3 regions of the Pandoraea sp. NPDC090278 genome follow, and region 3 is predicted to be linked to each of the others. Evidence: predicted binding sites of a transcription regulator. Region 3 holds the regulator's gene; each other region holds the start of a gene.
The links. The regulator LexA, encoded in region 3, represses DNA repair genes until DNA is damaged. The targets are predictions, from matches to a motif close to ACTGTATNNNNATACAGT.

Region 1: ACIQWO_RS11655 (ATP-dependent helicase) is a predicted target of LexA. The motif match lies at 3,700-3,717, and genes of this name have one in related genera.
Region 2: ACIQWO_RS01070 (PA0069 family radical SAM protein) is a predicted target of LexA. The motif match lies at 3,816-3,833, and genes of this name have one in related genera.

What each region holds. Positions count from the first base shown of each region.
Region 1 is NZ_JBIVYJ010000002.1:733,223-739,205, forward strand. It holds gene ACIQWO_RS11635 (catalase) at 1-196, shown strand, start outside; gene ACIQWO_RS11640 (hypothetical protein) at 237-830, opposite strand; fluoride riboswitch at 1,105-1,183, shown strand; gene ACIQWO_RS11645 (voltage-gated chloride channel family protein) at 1,351-2,664, shown strand; gene ACIQWO_RS11650 (DUF72 domain-containing protein) at 2,661-3,602, opposite strand; gene ACIQWO_RS11655 (ATP-dependent helicase) at 3,769-5,853, shown strand; gene ACIQWO_RS11660 (GNAT family N-acetyltransferase) at 5,840-5,983, shown strand, end outside.
Region 2 is NZ_JBIVYJ010000001.1:258,097-264,079, forward strand. It holds gene ald (alanine dehydrogenase) at 1-584, opposite strand, end outside; gene ACIQWO_RS01060 (D-amino acid dehydrogenase) at 681-1,967, opposite strand; gene ACIQWO_RS01065 (Lrp/AsnC ligand binding domain-containing protein) at 2,072-2,560, shown strand; gene ACIQWO_RS01070 (PA0069 family radical SAM protein) at 2,570-3,748, opposite strand; gene ACIQWO_RS01075 (Rossmann-like and DUF2520 domain-containing protein) at 3,967-4,902, opposite strand; gene ACIQWO_RS01080 (hypothetical protein) at 4,912-5,361, opposite strand; gene ACIQWO_RS01085 (DUF4377 domain-containing protein) at 5,371-5,983, opposite strand, start outside.
Region 3 is NZ_JBIVYJ010000001.1:721,845-727,827, reverse strand. It holds gene ACIQWO_RS03175 (efflux RND transporter permease subunit) at 1-2,836, shown strand, start outside; gene ACIQWO_RS03170 (copper-binding protein) at 2,833-3,183, shown strand; gene lexA (transcriptional repressor LexA) at 3,359-4,012, shown strand; gene ACIQWO_RS03160 (hypothetical protein) at 4,218-4,640, shown strand; gene ACIQWO_RS03155 (enoyl-CoA hydratase/isomerase family protein) at 4,677-5,789, opposite strand; gene typA (translational GTPase TypA) at 5,936-5,983, opposite strand, start outside.

The sequences.
Region 1 (5,983 bases), on a different contig from region 3:
CTTCTCGCAACCGGGCGATCTCGTACGCAACGTATTCGACGAAGCGTCCCGTACGCGTCTCGTCGAAACCGTCTCCGGCGCCCTGCTCGGCGGTGTCCGCAGTCCGGTACTGGAGCGCGCGTTCGACTACTGGAAGCAGGTCGATCCGGATGTCGGTGCACGCATTGAGAAGGCGGTGAAGGCTGCGAAGAAGTAAGCTCGAGTAAGCGCGTGGATTGGCGCGAGACGTCGGCGCGCTAATCCCAATGACGCATTTGCGGCGGGCGACGATGCTCTGCAAAGTGCCCGCCGTTTTCATGCGTGAAAGGTTTCACGTCCAGCGTAGTAATGCCCTCCAGAATCCGGCGCGCAGTCGGTGTATTTCGCAGACGTTCGCGCATCGTGCTGTCGATGTTGCCGATAATCTCTGCCGCACAAGTCCCGCCTTCTCGCATGGCTCGTTCCGGGTCATAGCTCCCCATCAGACTCAGATACTCAGTGGCTTGGTTGCCAAAGACCGCTCTAAATATCTCCTGCGTTTCGAAGAGCATGATGAAGACGGTCGGGGCGGCGATGACGACCTCGAATTGTTCCTCCGCCGCGTTAAGCGTCAGCACGTCTCGAATGCGATCCTCCTGATCGTCAAACACGTTCGGGTGTGTCGAATGAACATTGTGAATCACGAGCGTTTGAAGCTGTCGTCGATAAATGATGTCGCGCGCCATCGAAGGGACGTCGCTCAGTGCACTTGGGCAATAAAATTGTGACGATTCGACAAGCGCTTCGGGCATCCACGCCTGAAGAAAAGCAATCGCGTCGTTGTTCGGACAAATGATGCTGCGAATTTCCATATGAATCTCCTTAGTCTGCGCAGCTCATGCAATGTGCGCCTTCCTCCATGCATGCGCGGTATTTGCGTTTGAGTCCCTGCGCGAAATCTCGCTGGCTTATGCAATATTCAATGTCGTCGCCGGTCCGGCAGAGAATGGTTGGCCGATTCTAGGGGCGAGGGCGGGGGAAAAGCGGCAAGCGGTCGATTTATCGGAATCCGCCGATCGGGTTCGGCATTTCGTCCCAAAAAATGTCACTTATTGTGAGTGGGCGCGGTTCCTGATAGCATCACAACTGCTGCACGGAGATGGCATTCCTCCGGCGTTCGTTTCGCAAACCGCCCCGCAATGGGGCTGATGATGCCTGCAAGATCCTGGCGTGCCGGGAGGTTGCGGGCTATGCGAACGAGCGTTTTTCTCGTTCCTCTGAAGTCGCATTCCGCAGACCGTTCCCCTTCGCGTGCAGGCCATGTGTCGACGACGTTGTTCGTCCCTGTTTGAACCTGTGAAGATGTTCCGCGATTCTCCTTTGTGGTCTTCCCTGCGCGATCTGTTCGGCGTATTGCCGCGTGCTGCCCATGCGAGTGCGCTCGCAGCACTCGTCGGCGTGATGGCGGGCAGCGCATCTGCGCTGTTCCTTGTCGTGCTGGATCTCGCGACGAATACGCGCCTCGTACACCCCTGGCTGCTCTGGCTGCTGCCAGTCGCCGGATTCGCGGTCGGCTGGCTCTATCTGCGGCTCGGCGCGAGCGTCGAAGCAGGCAACAACCTGCTGATCGACGAGATTCACGATCCGCAGCGGGTCGTGCCGTTGCGCATGGCGCCGCTCGTGCTGTTCGGTACCGTGGTGACCCACCTCTTCGGTGGCTCAGCGGGACGCGAAGGCACGGCCGTGCAAATGGGCGGCGCGCTTGCCGATCAGTTGACGCATGTCTTCCGTTTGTCAGGCGAGCAACGCCGTGTGTTGTTGATGTCTGGGATCGCCGCAGGGTTCGCGTCGGTGTTCGGTACGCCCCTCGCGGGCGCGGTATTCGGTCTCGAAGTGCTCGCCATCGGTCGATTACGTTACGACGCTCTGCTCCCGTGCCTCGTCGCTGCCCTCGTCGGCGACGCGGTGACCCGCGCGTGGGGCGTACACCATACCGTCTACACGATTGCGTCGGCGGCGTTCGCGCCTTCGATCACGCTCGCAGGTGCCTTCAGTGCCGCCGCGGCCGGTGTGCTTTGCGGACTGGTCGGCATGGCATTCGCACAGGCGACGCATGCCACGTCAGCCTTCATGAAGGGGCGTATCGCGTACGCGCCACTGCGTCCGTTTGCAGGCGGTCTGCTGGTGGCTGTGGCGGCCACGTTGCTAGGGACGCCGCAGTACCTCGGCCTCGGTATCCCAACCATCGTTGACGCCTTCCATACGTCGCTGCCGTGGTACGACTTTCTCGGCAAGACGATCTTCACGGTAATCACGCTCGGAACAGGATTCAAGGGCGGTGAGGTGACGCCGCTGTTCTATATCGGCGCGACGATGGGCAATGCGCTGTCCCATGTGCTGCTGCTCCCAGCGGCAGTACTCGCAGGCATCGGCTTCGTCGCGGTATTCGCGGGGGCGGCGAATACGCCCATTGCGTCGACGTTGATGGCGATCGAGATTTTCGGTCCGGAGATCGGAGGCTACGCAGCTATCGCTTGTGTGCTTGCGTATCTGTGTTCCGGGCACACGGGCATCTATCGTGCACAGCGTGTGGGCCACAGCAAACATGGAGAAGTGCCCCAAGGCATGCGGCTCGCGGATCTTCCGGTGTGGCGCAAGGCATTCAGAGCGAATCCTTCATCGTCTGGCAAGGCACGTCGTCCTTAAGTATGCAGGCGAGCCAGATCGGCGAGGGCACGTTGAAACGCTGATGCGTTTTTCATCCCCTGATCTTCGTGATTGGTATTGAAGAGCACGTGCGTGTCGTCGGCGAGCGCGGCGATCCGTTCGACGCGTGCGGAAATGTCGATCAGCTCACTCGCGCTGTACTCGTAGACGAAGCGACCCGATGACGCTGTGATGCCCCGGCGGTTCCACGCGGCGGCATTGCGCCCGTGCAGACGCACGACGCACAGGTCGTCGCGCGTCGTGGCCCACACGGCGGGCACGCAGTTGTCGAATCCGGCCGGGGAGTCGACGATGGTGTGCGCTGCCCCTGTCTCGCGCAGCATGGCTAGCGTGGCTGCCTCGCGCGAGGGCGTATCGAACCAGCTACGGTGACGAAATTCGATGGCGTGACGCTCCCCGTCCAGACGTCGCGCGGTCTCGAAGACGAGGGCACGTCCGGCGCGGTCGTTCTGCACTCTTGGTGAGAACTGGAAGTGGATGGCCGTCAGTTGCCCGCTTTGGCGCAACGGCTCGACGGCTTCGAGATAGCGTCGCCACAACTCGTCACGCAACTCGACCGGTATGTCGGTGGCGGCAATTTGCGCGCTTTCCGACGACGCGCGGTGGTGCTGCGCTTCATGTGACGGTAATGCCTGCGCGATATCGGATGGCAACGCGGCGAGCGGCGTGTTGTGCCCGGTGAAGGCGCGAAACGCCTTGATGTGAAAGCGAAAGGCGGGGGGCGTGCGCTGCGTCCATCGCCAGGCGATGTCGGCATCGGGCAACCGGTAGTAACTGCTGTCGACCTCGACCAGATCGAACTTCGACGCGTAATGGCGCAGGCGCGCGGCCGGTGTATCGACGCCCGGCGGGTAGAACCGTCCGCACGCGATGAGCGTGGGGTCGGTCCAGGACGACGTGCCGGTGCGGATGGTCATAAGGGCCGTAGGCGGGGGGTGGGCTGTCTAGGCGGGTGACAGCGAGGATTCATCCGAATTTCGCAAGGGGCTCGATGGGCGTAAAACCCATCGTTATAATGTATAAATATACAGTACTCTTTGAGCGTACCTAACCCGTTTTCCTGTCGTTCATCCGCCAACTCGCATGTCAGAACAGCCGTCCGCCGCCGCCCGCGATCCATGGGCCGAACTCAACGACCGTCAGCGTGAAGCCGTCGACTTCGGTGTGGGCGACGATGGCGCGCCCGGTGGACCGTTGCTCGTGATTGCCGGGGCAGGGTCCGGCAAGACGAGTACGCTCGCGCACCGGGTCGCGAATCTGATCGTGCGTGGCGCAGACCCCAATCGCATCCTGCTGCTCACCTTCTCGCGTCGTGCCGCTGGCGAAATGGAGCGTCGCGTGGGGGCCGTGTTGCAGAAGGTGCTGGGGCTGTCGTCGACACAACCGCCGTCGTTGCCGTGGGCGGGTACGTTCCACGCCATCGGTGCACGGTTGCTGCGCGATTTCGCGCCGCGTATCGGGCTGTCGGAAGCGTTCACCATCCATGACCGCAGCGACGCCGAGGATCTGCTCGGGCTGGTGCGGCACGATCTGGGTTTTTCCGCTACGCAGTCGCGTTTCCCGCTCAAAGGCACGTGTCTGTCGATCTACTCGCGCGTGGTGAACAGTCAGGCACCGCTGGCCGAAGTGCTCGCGAAGCATTTCCCGTGGTGCGCGCAATGGGAGGCGCAACTCAAGCAGCTTTTCGGCGGTTATGTCGACGCCAAACAAGCGCAGCACGTGCTCGACTACGACGACCTGCTGTTGTACTGGGCGGAGACGATGGGCGCGCCGGAACTGGCTCGCGAACTCGACGCCCGTTTCGATCATGTACTCGTCGACGAGTATCAGGACACCAATCGCTTGCAGGCCCAGATTCTGCTCTCGATGAAACCGGACGGGCGCGGCCTGACGGTCGTAGGCGACGACGCGCAATCGATCTATGCGTTTCGCGCGGCGACGATCCGCAACATCCTCGATTTCCCGGGCCAATTTTCCGAGCCTGCGCACGTGGTGACGCTGGAGCGCAATTACCGGTCGACGCAGCCGATTCTGGATGCATCCAACGCCGTGATCGCAGAATCGAACGAGCGCTACGCGAAGGCGCTGTGGACGGACCGGGCATCGGACCGGTTGCCGCAACTCGTCAATGTGAGCGACGAATCGGGGCAGGCGCGTTGGGTCGCCGATCAGGTGCTGGCGCAACGTGAGACCGGCACGCGACTCACGCAACAGGCGGTGCTGTTTCGCACGGGCAGTCACAGCGCGGCGCTGGAGCTGGAGCTCACGCGTCGCAATATTCCCTTCGTGAAGTTCGGTGGATTGAAGTTTCTTGAAGCGGCCCATGTGAAGGACATGCTGTCGATCTTGCGATGGGCGCATAACCCGGCGAGCCGTCTGTCGGGTTTTCGCGTTGCGCAGTTGATCCCCGGCATCGGGCCTGTAAGCGCCACGCGGTTGCTCGATGCGATGGCGCAGTCCGCGACACCCGCGCAGGTGCTGGCCGAGTTCAAGCCACCGTCCGGTGCCGCCACGGAGTGGAAGGCGTTTGTCGAAGTCTTCATGACGCTGCACGACACGCGGCTGGCGTGGCCAGCAGACGTCGACCTGGCGCTGCGCTGGTACGCACCGCTGCTCACGCAACGTTTCGACGATGCCGCCGTGCGTCAGGCCGATCTCGAACAACTCGCGCGCATCGCCAACACGTACGGCTCGCGCGAGCAATTCCTCACCGAGCTGACGCTCGATCCACCCGATGCCACGAGCGCGCAATCCGGTCCGCCGCTCCTCGACGAGGACTACCTGATCCTCTCGACGATTCACAGTGCCAAGGGGCAGGAGTGGCATTCGGTGTACGTGCTCAACGTGGTCGATGGCTGTATCCCCTCCGATATGAGCACCGGTGACGACGAAGACATCGAGGAAGAGCGGCGTCTGCTCTATGTGGCGATGACGCGTGCAAAGGAGTCGCTGCAACTTGTCGTGCCGCAGCGGTTCTACGTCCATCAGCAAACCGGACTGGGCGATCGCCATGTGTACGGCACGCGCAGCCGTTTCGTGTCCGACAAGATGCTGCCGCTGTACGACATTTTCCCTAAGCCGCGCGAGGATGATGTGCCGCGCGGGCCGGTCGGCGACGTCACGGTGCACATCGACGTCGCAAGGAAGCTTCGCAATGCCTGGTCCTGAACGGAGTCCCGACATCGTGCTGCGCGAAGCGCGTGCGTCCGATATCGATGCGGTGACGCACCTTCTCATGCAGACGTATCGCATGACATGGGCTCCGATGCTGCGTCCGGAGGTGGCGGCGGCATTCGCC
Region 2 (5,983 bases), 460 kb from region 3:
GTGACCTGCGCCCCGATGCCGACGGCCACGGTCGCGGCATTCGTACCCACGACACCGCCGCCGAGAATGACGACCTTGCCCGCCTCGACGCCGGGCACACCCGAAAGCAGCAGGCCAAGCCCGCCGTGCGTTTTTTCAAGCGCGGTTGCGCCAGCCTGGATGGACATGCGTCCTGCGACTTCGGACATGGGCGCGAGCAGCGGGAGGCCGCCATTTGCGGACGTCACGGTTTCGTACGCGATGCACGTGGCACCGCTCTTGATCAAATCGTTGGTTTGCTCGGGATCGGGAGCGAGGTGAAGATACGTGAAAAGCGTGTGATGAGGCCGCAGTCTGGCGCGCTCGACAGCCTGCGGCTCTTTGACCTTGACGATGAGTTCGGCGCGATCGAAAACGTCTACGGCGTTGGCAGCGATGCGGGCACCCGCGGCGGCATAGACCGTGTCGTCCATCCCGATGCCTTCACCGGCTTGCGTCTCGATCCACACCTCATGCCCGCGTGCCACCACTTCGCGTACAGCTGCGGGCGTCATGCCTACGCGATACTCGTGGTTCTTGATCTCCTTGGGTACACCGATCTTCATGATGCGTCTCCTTTGTTGTGATGTGACTACGAACAGCGAATTCGACAACACGTGATGCCCAAACAAAAACGGCACCCGAAGGTGCCGTCTGGAAGATCAGGCGAAGGCCGGTTCGGCCTGCGCATGGGACGCGCCACTGTAGCGCGCCACCGATAGATCGTCGGCCAGAATGGCCGGGCGGCGTCCCGACATCAGGTCGGCCAGCAGTTGGCCCGAACCGCAGGACATCGTCCAGCCGAGCGTGCCGTGTCCGGTATTCAGGAACAGGTTGCGCAACGCCGTCGCGCCGACGATCGGCGTGCCGTCCGGTGTCATCGGACGCAGGCCCGTCCAGAAAGACGCTTCCGCCGTGTTGCCTGCGCCCGGGTACAGATCGTTCACGACCATCTCCAGCGTGGCGCGGCGCGCCGGGTTAAGGCGCTTGTTGTAACCCACGACTTCTGCCATCCCGCCGACGCGGATACGGTCGTCGAAGCGCGTCACAGCGATCTTGTAGGTTTCATCCAGGATGGTGGAAACCGGGGCGCGCGACGCATCGACGATCGGTACGGTAATCGAGTAGCCCTTGAGCGGATACACCGGAATATCGACGATCCCGCGCAGGAACGGCGTGGAGTACGAGCCCAGCGCAACGACATACGCGTCCGCACGTTGCAGCGAACCGGCGCAAACCACGCCCTCAATCTTGTCGCCGACCACGTTCAGGCCGTCGATCGGCATGTCGTAGCGGAATTTCACGCCCAGCGCTTCGGCCATGGCCGCGAGACGCGTCGTGAACATCTGGCAGTCGCCGGTCTCGTCGTTCGGCAGACGCAGGCCGCCGGTCAGCTTGTGTGACACGGCCGCCAACGCCGGTTCTGCAGTCGCGAGCGCTTTGCTGTCCAGGAGTTCGAACGGCACGCCAGCCTCTTCGAGCACAGCGATATCGCGTGCTGCGTTCTCGAGTTGATCGTCGGTCCGGAACAATTGGAGCGTGCCCGCCTGACGGCCTTCGTAGGCGATGCCGGTCTCGGCGCGCAGCTCACGGAAGCAGTCGCGGCTGTATTCGGCGATCCGCACCATGCGTTCCTTGTTGACGGAATAGCGCTCGGGCGTGCAATTGCGCAGCATCTGATAGAGCCACTTCAGTTGCGTGAGGGTGCCGTCCGGACGAATGGCGAGCGGTGCATGTTTCTGGAACAGCCACTTGACGGCCTTTGCCGGAATCCCCGGTGCGGCCCACGGGGACGCGTATCCGGGCGAAATCTGACCAGCGTTGCCGAAGCTGGTTTCGAGCGCCGGTCCTGCCTGACGGTCGAGCACCGTGACGTCATGCCCGGCCTTTGCCAGGTAGTAGGCGCTGGTTACGCCGATGACGCCGCTGCCGAGAACGATGACCTTCATTGCGTTGACTCCTGTAAAACCATAGTTATGCAGTAATAATTCGCATGCTATTCTCGGAATCGTAGGTTTAGTTAATGTATATGGCCTGAATTCAGGAAAAAATCATGAGGGTTCAGCAGCAATCCGTCCGGACACTGGACCGGCTCGACCGACGTATCCTGACGCTGCTCCAACAGGACGGACGGATGTCGATGAAGGACCTGTCGGAGCAGGTCGGTTTGTCCATCACGCCGTGCATCGAGCGCGTGAAACGCATGGAGCGGGACGGCGTGATCATGGGCTACTTCGCCCGCGTCAATCCGGCGGCTTTGGGCGCGGCACTGCTGGTGTTCGTCGAAATCACGCTCGATCACAAATCCGGCAACATGTTCGATCAGTTCCGCAGGGAGGTGCTGCGTATTCCGGAGGTCATGGAATGTCATCTGATTTCCGGGGATTTCGACTATCTGATCAAGGCGCGCATCCGCGAGATGTCCGAGTACCGGAAGTTGCTGGGCGACATTCTTCTTCAACTGCCAGGTGCCGTGCAGTCGAAAAGCTACGTCGTCATGGAGGAGATCAAGGAAACGCTCACCGTTCATGTTGATGAGTGAGCGTATTGCCTAGAAAAGCGGCATTTGCGGATCTGCCGCGTTCGCCGGTCCGCTGTTCGCGGTTTGCCGGTCAGGACGCGCACGCCGACCTTGATTCGCCCCGTTCCCGTCACCGGCCTGTGACGGCAATTCCGGGACGCAGAACTGATCGTTTCTCAATGGCGGTCTGGCCTGATTGAGTCCCAACTTGCGCGCCGCCAGGTGAAAGCGCTGCCGAATCAATTCGGCGTGTAATCCGGTGCCTTTCATCCGTGTACCGAACTCCGAGCTATTGTGCTTTCCGTCACGCACTTGCTCGATCAGACTCATGACGTGGCGTGCCCGCAACGGGTAATTGGCTTCCAGCCATTCGACGAAGACGTCGTGCACTTCTCGGGGAAGCCGCAACATCACATACGCAGCGTAAGTTGCGCCGGCTTCGGCTGCGGTCGTCAGCACGCGTTCGATATCGAAATCGGTCAGCGCAGGCACGATCGGCGCGACGATGACACCTGTCGGAATACCCGCATCCGTCAGCTTACGGATGGCGTCGATGCGTCGCGACGGCGTATTCGCGCGCGGTTCCATCTTGCGGGCGATATCCGCATCGAGCGTTCCCACCGAAATGAAGACCCGTGCAAGACCTCGCTCGGCCATGCGCGAAAGAATGTCGATATCGCGCGTGACGAGCGCCGACTTGGTGGTGATGCCGACAGGGTGCCCAAAACGCTCCAGCACTTCCAGGACGCTGCGCGTGATCCCGTATTCCCTCTCGATTGGCTGATAAGGGTCCGTGTTTGCGCCGAGCGCAAGTAAAGCGGGTTGGTAACCGCGCTTGCGCAACTCAACGTCAAGACGCTCTGCCGCATTGTGTTTCGCGTACAAACGGGTCTCGAAGTCCAGACCCGGAGAGAGTCCCAGGTAGGCGTGCGTGGGGCGCGCAAAGCAATAGGTGCAGCCGTGCTCGCATCCACGGTAGGGATTGATCGAGCGATCGAAGGGGATGTCCGCCGAAGTGTTGCGGGAGATGATCGTTCTCGCATTTTCCAGTGCGACCTGGGTCACGAATTTGACTTCGCATTCTTGGGCAGCGTCCGATTCATGACGGGTCTCATCGCTCTCGCGACGGAACGCTGAAAAGCGCGATTCGAGATTGGCGGTGGCGCCTCGGCCCTTACGCGACGGGGGCGGCGCGAATGAGGATGCCATGACTCATCTCCTGAAGAGCTGTCCCTGTCACGGCCATCGGGCAGCCGCAGGGAATGCTTGTCATTATACTGTGTTTTTATACAGTATTTGAGCGGAGGAGAGATATGGCGAATGGAGGGAATGGGGTGAGCGGTATTCCGCTGGCGCTGGTCGGCCCGGCGGCGCTGACGATCCGGGCCGCGGCGATAGGGTGGGCCTTTTGCGAGGCGTGGCTGAAGCTATGTGTGACTTCCGGGGGAGACCGGCGGGATAAAGGGCGCGATCGCCCGTGCGATGTCGTCAAGGGCAGCGTTGTCCGGGTTCGGACGCTGACGCGCCAGATGAATGGCGCGAAGGGTCAGCAGCGAGTAGAGCGTTGCATGGTTACCGCCCATGGTGGCGAGCGCTTCGACGTGGCGGGCAACGATATTGGCGTCGCCGCGCGACACCGGTCCGGCAAGCGCGCCCGAGAGCCCGCGTTCGCGCGCAGCGTTGAGCGTGCCCATGACCAGCGGCCACATAGCGTCTTGCGCATCGCCCTCCGGCATGCCGATGGAATTCCAGAGGTGAGTCGCCTCGTCGAGCAGGCAGAGCAGAAAACTGGCGGCGTAGTTGGCGCCCGCGTGGTATCGCATGCGCTCGCCTGCCGGAATCGACAAGGGGCGGCAGCCAATATCGCTCGCGAGACGCTGAAGCAGGTCGTTCAGCGGCGCTTCGGCCTCGATGGTGATGGCGCACCCTTGCAGGCGGCTCGCATCGTCGTCGAGTCCGGCAAAAAGAAACAGCGGATGGAAGCCGCCAATTTGCCCGCCGTCGCGCGTCGCAGGCGCGAGCAACCCAACCTCGGACGCGCCGCTGCAATGCACCAGCGCCTGTCCCGCTCGCGGCGTGAGGTGCGCAGCGCAAGTCGCTATGGCGTCGTCAGGCACCGTGAGGAAGACCAGATCGGCTCGCGAAACGACGTCGCCCGTGTCCTCCGAACGTTCAATGGCGAGGGCCTCGCAATTGGGCAAGGTCGTCGCAATGCGTCTCGCACTTTCGATATGGCGGCTAGCAACGATCGTCACTTCGTATCCGGCGCGGGTCGCGGCTTGTGCGAGCGCGCGAGCCACACGTCCGGCACCGATGAAGCCCAGCGTCGGTCGATGGGAGGGGGCGGTGGGAGTGGGCGTCACGATCGGTTTTTACTGCGACAAGCGATTCGGCGTGTCGTGGATTTCAAAGTAAGTCTGAAATGCGACGGCCAAACCGACCATCATCAGCATGGCGCCCACAAACAGCGACACGCTGACGATGATGACCGCGATCCATCCCGACTGCGACTTGTTCGAGACGTGGGTGTTGAACTGCGCGTTCCAGCGCTCGTCCGGACGCAAGCCGTAGACGATCGCGGCGAGAAACGCCGAAAACAGCGAAATGGCACCCAGAATCGTGAGTATCCATCCCGCGAGGGAATGCAGTTCGCTCGTCACCAGAAGTCCCCAGCCGGCTACGCCGCATGCCGAGCCCACAATGTGGGCCCAGCCGAAGCGGTCGCGCATGCCATACAGATAGAAGCGATGCAGGCCGAGCGTGCCGAACAGCATGGCGAGACCGGCGGTCAGAGTTTTGGACTTGTAAGCGACTGCGTTCATTTGGAATGGTTATCGAGCAGGCGTTTCCCGAATGACTTCGACGAGCGTCCAGCGCATGCTCGACGCGTCAGCGGGCGGATTGGCGACAGGTTCACCGTGAATTTTCACGCGGTATTCTACGCCGGGCTTCCACTCGAAGCCATCGATGTGGGCATACCAGAGTTCCCATTGCGATTTGCCGGAGTCGTCGGCGGTGCGCACACGCAAGCACTTGCGCGGTGCCACGCCGACACAGTCCGCCATCTGCGAATCGACGTCGAGAACGCGATCTTCCGTCTTCGCCGCCCCGCTCGCACCTGCCACCGTGCGATTGAGCAACGTTTGGGATGCATAGGTGAGTGTCTGGCCGTTCGGCGCGCTCAGGATCAATTGCGTGTCACGGCGTTCGAAGCGGGTCATGCTCGCGAGCGTCTTGAGATAGCGGTCTTCGAAAGCCATCGAATCCGGGCAGGCCATGCGCGTGGCCGCCGGGGATTGGATGCTGAGCTGTCCCTTGCCGGGGCCGATCGTATATTGCCCAAAGATGCGATTGCAGCCGCCGGTGCCGGAATAAGCCCCTTTGTCGTTGAACGTCAGATTGATGGTGCGGCCTTCCGGCAGGTTCGGCGCGTCGCTCGTGCCT
Region 3 (5,983 bases):
CGGCTGGGTCTACGAGTACGCACTCGTCGATCGCACCGGGCGTCACGATCTCGGGCAACTGCGCGCGCTCAACGACTGGTTCCTGAAGTTCGAACTCAAGGCGGTGCCCGACGTCGCAGAAGTCGCCTCGATCGGCGGCATGGTGCGTCAGTACCAGATCGTGCTCGATCCGGACAAGCTGCGCGCGTTCGGCATTTCGCAGGCCACCGTCGCCGATGCGCTCTCGAAGGCAAACCAGGCGTCCGGCGGCTCGGTCGTCGAGATGGCGGAATCGGAATACATGGTGCGCTCGACGGCGTATCTGCACTCTCTGGACGACTTCCGTCGCGTGGTCATTCGCACGGATGCCAGCGGCACACCGGTGCTGCTCGGCGACGTTGCCCGCATCCAGATCGGCCCGGAAGCGCGCCGCGGCGTGGCAGAACTCAACGGTCAGGGTGAAGTGGCGGGCGGCGTCGTGGTGATGCGCTCGGGCAAGAATGCACTCACGACCATCGATGCGGTCAAGGCGAAGCTCGCCGACCTCAAGCGTTCGCTGCCGCCCGGCGTCGAGCTGGTCACGACGTACGACCGCTCGCAACTCATCGAGCGCGCCGTCGACAACCTGAAAGACAAACTCCTCGAAGAGTTCGTCATCGTCGGGATCGTGTGCGCCATCTTCCTGTTCCATCTGCGCAGTGCGCTGGTTGCCATCTTGTCGCTGCCGCTTGGCGTGCTCACCGCGTTCATCGTCATGCGGTATCAGGGCGTGAACGCCAACCTCATGTCGTTAGGCGGGATTGCCATTGCCATTGGCGCGATGATCGACGCGGCCATCGTCATGATCGAGAACGCACACAAGCACCTCGAAGCGTTCGCGCATGCACATCCCGGCGAGACCCTGAGCGCCTCGCGGCGTTGGACGCTCATTGCCGAATCGGCGGCGGAAGTCGGCCCGGCCCTGTTTTTCTCACTGCTCATCATTACGCTGTCGTTCATCCCGGTCTTCTCGCTGGAAGGACAGGAGGGCAAGTTGTTTTCTCCGCTGGCCTTCACGAAGACGTACACAATTGCCGCCGCCGCCGTGCTGTCGGTGACGTTGGTGCCGGTGCTGATGGGCTACCTGATTCGCGGACGCATTCCGGAAGAGGCGGCCAATCCGATCAACCGGGTACTGATGGCGATGTACCGACCGCTGCTCGACGCGACACTGCGGCGTCCGTGGACCGCGCTCGGTGTGGCACTCGTAGCGCTGGCGCTCACCGCGATTCCCATCTCCCGCCTTGGCGGCGAGTTCATGCCACCGCTCGACGAGGGCGATCTGCTTTACATGCCGACGGCGTTGCCGGGGATCTCGGCAGAGAAAGCCTCCGAGCTGTTGCAGCAGACCGACCGGCTCATCAAGACGGTGCCCGAAGTGGAAACGGTGTTTGGCAAGTCAGGACGCGCAGACTCCGCCACCGATCCCGCCCCGCTGGAAATGTTCGAGACGACCATCCGGTTCAAGCCGCGCAGTCAGTGGCGCGCCGGGATGACGCCGCAAAAGCTGATCGACGAACTCGACAGCCGCGTGAAGGTGCCGGGGTTATCGAACGTCTGGGTGCCGCCGATCCGCAACCGTCTGGACATGCTCTCGACCGGCATCAAGACGCCGGTCGGGGTGAAGATCTCCGGGCCCGATCTTGCGGGCATCGACAAGATCGCGTCACAGATCGAGGCGACTGTGAAGCATGCACCGGGCGTGACGTCCGCACTCGCAGAGCGACTGAACGGCGGTAGGTATGTCGACGTCGACATCGACCGACTTGCCGCGGCACGCTATGGACTGGCGATTGCCGACATTCAGGCGGTTGTCTCGTCGGCTGTGGGCGGCGACAACGTGGGCGAAGTCATTGCCGGACGCGAGCGCTTCCCGATCAGCTTGCGCTATCCACGCGAATTCCGTGACTCGGTAGAGAAACTGCGCGACTTGCCGATCGTGACGGATCGCGGCGCGCAGATTCGCCTTGGAGACGTGGCCACGCTGCGCGTCGAAGACGGGCCACCGATGATCCGAAGCGAAAACGCTCGGCTGTCCGGCTTCGTATACATGGATATCCGCGACACTGACTTGCAATCCGCCGTGACTGGCATGCAACGTCTCGTGGCCAACAAAGTCGTCGTCCCGGCAGGGTATTCGATTGCGTGGTCGGGGCAGTTCGAGTATCTCGAACGCGCGGCAGCGAAGTTGCGTACGGTGATTCCGATCACGCTCGCCGTGATCTTCGTGCTGCTCTTCCTGACATTCAACTCGGCGGTCGACGCGCTGATGCTGATGTCGACGATTCCCTTCGCGCTCGTTGGTGGCTTCTGGCTGATCTGGGGGCTGGGGCATGCCGTATCGGTGGCGACTTCCGTCGGGTTCATCGCGCTGGCGGGTGTGGCGGCGGAGTTCGGCGTCGTGATGCTGCTGTATTTACGCGGTGCGCTGGAACGACGAGTGGCCAACGGCGAGACGCTCGACGAAGCGCTGATAGTCGATGCGATTCGTGAAGGTGCCGTGCTGCGCGTGCGGCCCAAAGCGATGACGGTCGCGGTCATTCTCGCAGGCCTCATCCCGATCATGATCGGTCACGGCGCAGGCTCGGAAGTCATGCAGCGCATCGCCGCGCCGATGGTCGGCGGCATGATTACCGCGCCCCTGCTTTCCATGTTCGTCATTCCCGCTGCGTGGCTGCTGCTACAGCGGCGGCGTCTCAAACGCTCGGCGTCGGTCAATCCGGCTGATTTGCCGAATGCCCACGCGTCTGCGGTTGTCCCCCCTGTTGTTTCACACGGCACCGATGTGCCATCCACTTCCTTTGGAGAAAAGCAATGAAGCAAGTTCTTATCGTTTCCGGCGTTCTTTTGGCTGTCTCGGGTGCTGCGGCCTCGTCGGCGTTCGCGGCGGGTGACATGGGCAATATGGCGATGTCGGGCAAGCCTGCCGCTGACGTGAATGCCAACGTGGCACTGACTGACGCGACGGTCAAAAGCGTCGACACCTCGACCGGCATGGTCATGCTCGCGCACAGCGCGATGAGCAACATCGCCATGCCTGCCATGACGATGGCCTACAAGGCGAAGGACGCTGCCATGGCCAAAAGCGTGCATGCGGGCGACAAGGTCCGGGTACGCGTGGAGAACGTGGCCGGAACACTGACGATCGTTCGTATGGACAAGTAAGCGTTAGCGCTATGGCGCGATGGGCGGCAGGCTTCCCGTGACGGAAAGCCTGCCCTCCGGCCCACGACGACGGGCACGTGTGGCGGAAACTTCACGCAGTACATGAAGTTTTCCCTTGCGTTTTCGCAAACACTGTACAAAAATACAGCCACCTGTGCTTCCATACAGTGATGCCATGATCAAACTTACCGCCCGACAACAGCAGGTCTACGAACTGGTTCAGCAAGCGATCGAGCGCACCGGCTTTCCGCCGACGCGCGCGGAGATTGCCGCTGAACTGGGGTTCTCCTCCGCCAACGCCGCCGAGGAGCACCTTCGGGCGCTGGCGCGCAAAGGCGTGATCGAGCTGGCCGCCGGTCAATCGCGTGGCATTCGCCTCAAACGTCTTGACGACGCCGGTGGCACGCATCAGTTCACGCTGCCGCACATGGGCCTCATGCAGTTGTCGCTGCCGCTCGTCGGCCGTGTCGCTGCAGGCAGCCCGATCCTGGCGCAGGAACATATCGAGCGCAACTTCCAGTGCGATCCGAACATGTTTGCGCGTCAGCCCGATTACCTGCTGAAGGTGCGCGGCATGTCGATGCGCGACGCGGGCATTCTCGACGGCGACCTGCTTGCCGTGCAAAAGGCTGCCGACGCGCGCGAAGGTCAGATCGTCGTGGCACGCATCGGCGACGACGTGACCGTCAAACGTTTTCATCGCGTGAAGGGTGGCGTCGAACTGATCGCCGAAAACCCCGACTTCGAGAACATCAATGTCGACGAAGGCAGCGGCGATTTTGCACTGGAAGGGATTGCGGTCGGTCTGATCCGCAACAACGATCTATGAACGATCAATGAGCGGCCGCTGACGGTCGCCCATCGCGAACCGGGGCAGCGCGACACAGCGACTCGCCCCGCTCCCTGAAGATTTGCATTTGATTGCGCCGGGCTGGGTCCGGCGCCCGTGCCCTGCTGCGCCTGCGATTTGTGACACGAACGCGATTCGCAGCAAGACACGTCCCTCTGACCCGCTTTGAAAGAAGGATCGCATCATGGCTCGACTCTTTGGTTTGTTGCGTACGTCTCTCGGTCAATCGCCGGTTCGCGTGTCATCACAGACGCGACTCTCTGCGGTGTACGGTCTCTCGGCACTGTCCGGACCGTTCGCTTCGGCCCCCGCCGTTGCCCGCTCCTACACCGTGCCCACCCGCACTCGCACGACCACGCTGCCGCGCACGATTGCGGCTGCGGTGGCATCGGCCACGCGTCGGGGCTGCCCCGCGGGTAAAGCCGTGAAGGCATCGCGCAACGTTCGGGAACAGCAGGCACGCCATGAAGTGCATGACACGCAGGAAGGTCGCGATGTGCGTGTCTATCGCGACAGGTCGCACATCGTGATGGTCGGCACGTTCGCCGACATCTGCCGCAAACTCGATCAGGCCGTTGGCGAACAGTTCTGCCAGGCAGCGGTTTGATGTTTTGCGCTGGCCCTTTGGCTCGCTAGCGCGTCGTCACTGCCCCAGCGTAAGCAACGGATTATCGGCACTATGACGCTCGCCATCGAAGAAGCGCGCGACGTCTTCCGGCTTCACGGCTTCGATGTTCGCGTGCTGCCAGCGCGGCTTGTGGTCCTTGTCGATCACCATCGCACGAATGCCCTCGACGCCTTCGGCACCGGTGCGGCCGTCGAGATTGAAAACGCTGCGCATCATCAACCACTCTTCACGCAGTTCGTCCGCAAGTGACAACTTGCGGGCACGGCGCACCTGCTCAAGCGCCACGCATGTCATCAACGGCGACCGCTTGGCGCGCAACAGGTCTTCCGTCTCCTCCGCCCAGCCCGAGTACTCGCAACGCGCTTCGAGTTTGAGCCCCTTCAGAATCGCGGGCATGTCTGCGAGACCGAAGTGTTCATCGATCACGCTGCGCAACGGCGCGAGCTTACCGGGAGCGAGACCAGCAGGCGGCAGACTTTCGCGAGCGAACGTACGTGCGGCGTCAAGCACAGCATCGCTATCCTTCCAGTCGCCATTGGCCAGCCGGTCGCACAACTCGGGCAACGACGCGCGCGGCACAACCACGTCCGCCAGACCGATCTCACACGCATCGACTGCGCCGAACACGATGCCCGTGGTGCCGAGGTACTCACCGAGATGCCCCGCGAGATTCGCCAGGAAGAACCCGCCGCCGACATCCGGGAACAGACCGATGGCCGTCTCGGGCATCGCCATGCGCGTCGCCTCGGTGACGATGCGCAACGTCGCGCCTTGCGAGATGCCCATGCCACCGCCCATCACCACACCGTCCATCAGTGCGATGTACGGCTTCGGATAAGACGCGATCGTGTAGTTGAGCCGATACTCGTCGGTGAAGAAATCCATGATGTCCGTGCGGCCTGCGCTGATGGCTTCATGGAAGTAGCGAATATCACCACCCGCGCACAGCCCCTTCTCGCCCTCGCCTTGCAGCACGACACCCAGCACCTTGGGATCGTCGCGCCACTGATCGAGCGCAGCAGCCATCGCACGAATCATGTCGTGCGACAACGCATTGAGTGCCTTCGGGCGAGTCAGCGTGATGAAGCCGATACGGCCACGGATTTCGGTTCGAACAAAATCGGTCATGTCAGGCAAGGACTCCGGAAACGTCAACGGATTGGGGGGATTGAAAAACAAAAAAGCCGGCGCATGGCACCGGCTTTTCTTCCAACAGACAGATCCCGCAGCGCGACGGACTTTTCATCCGTTGCGCCGCGATTCCATCGCCGGCTTTACTTCTCTTCGCGCGAAGCGCGCTTGCGCTCGTGCTCGATCAGGTG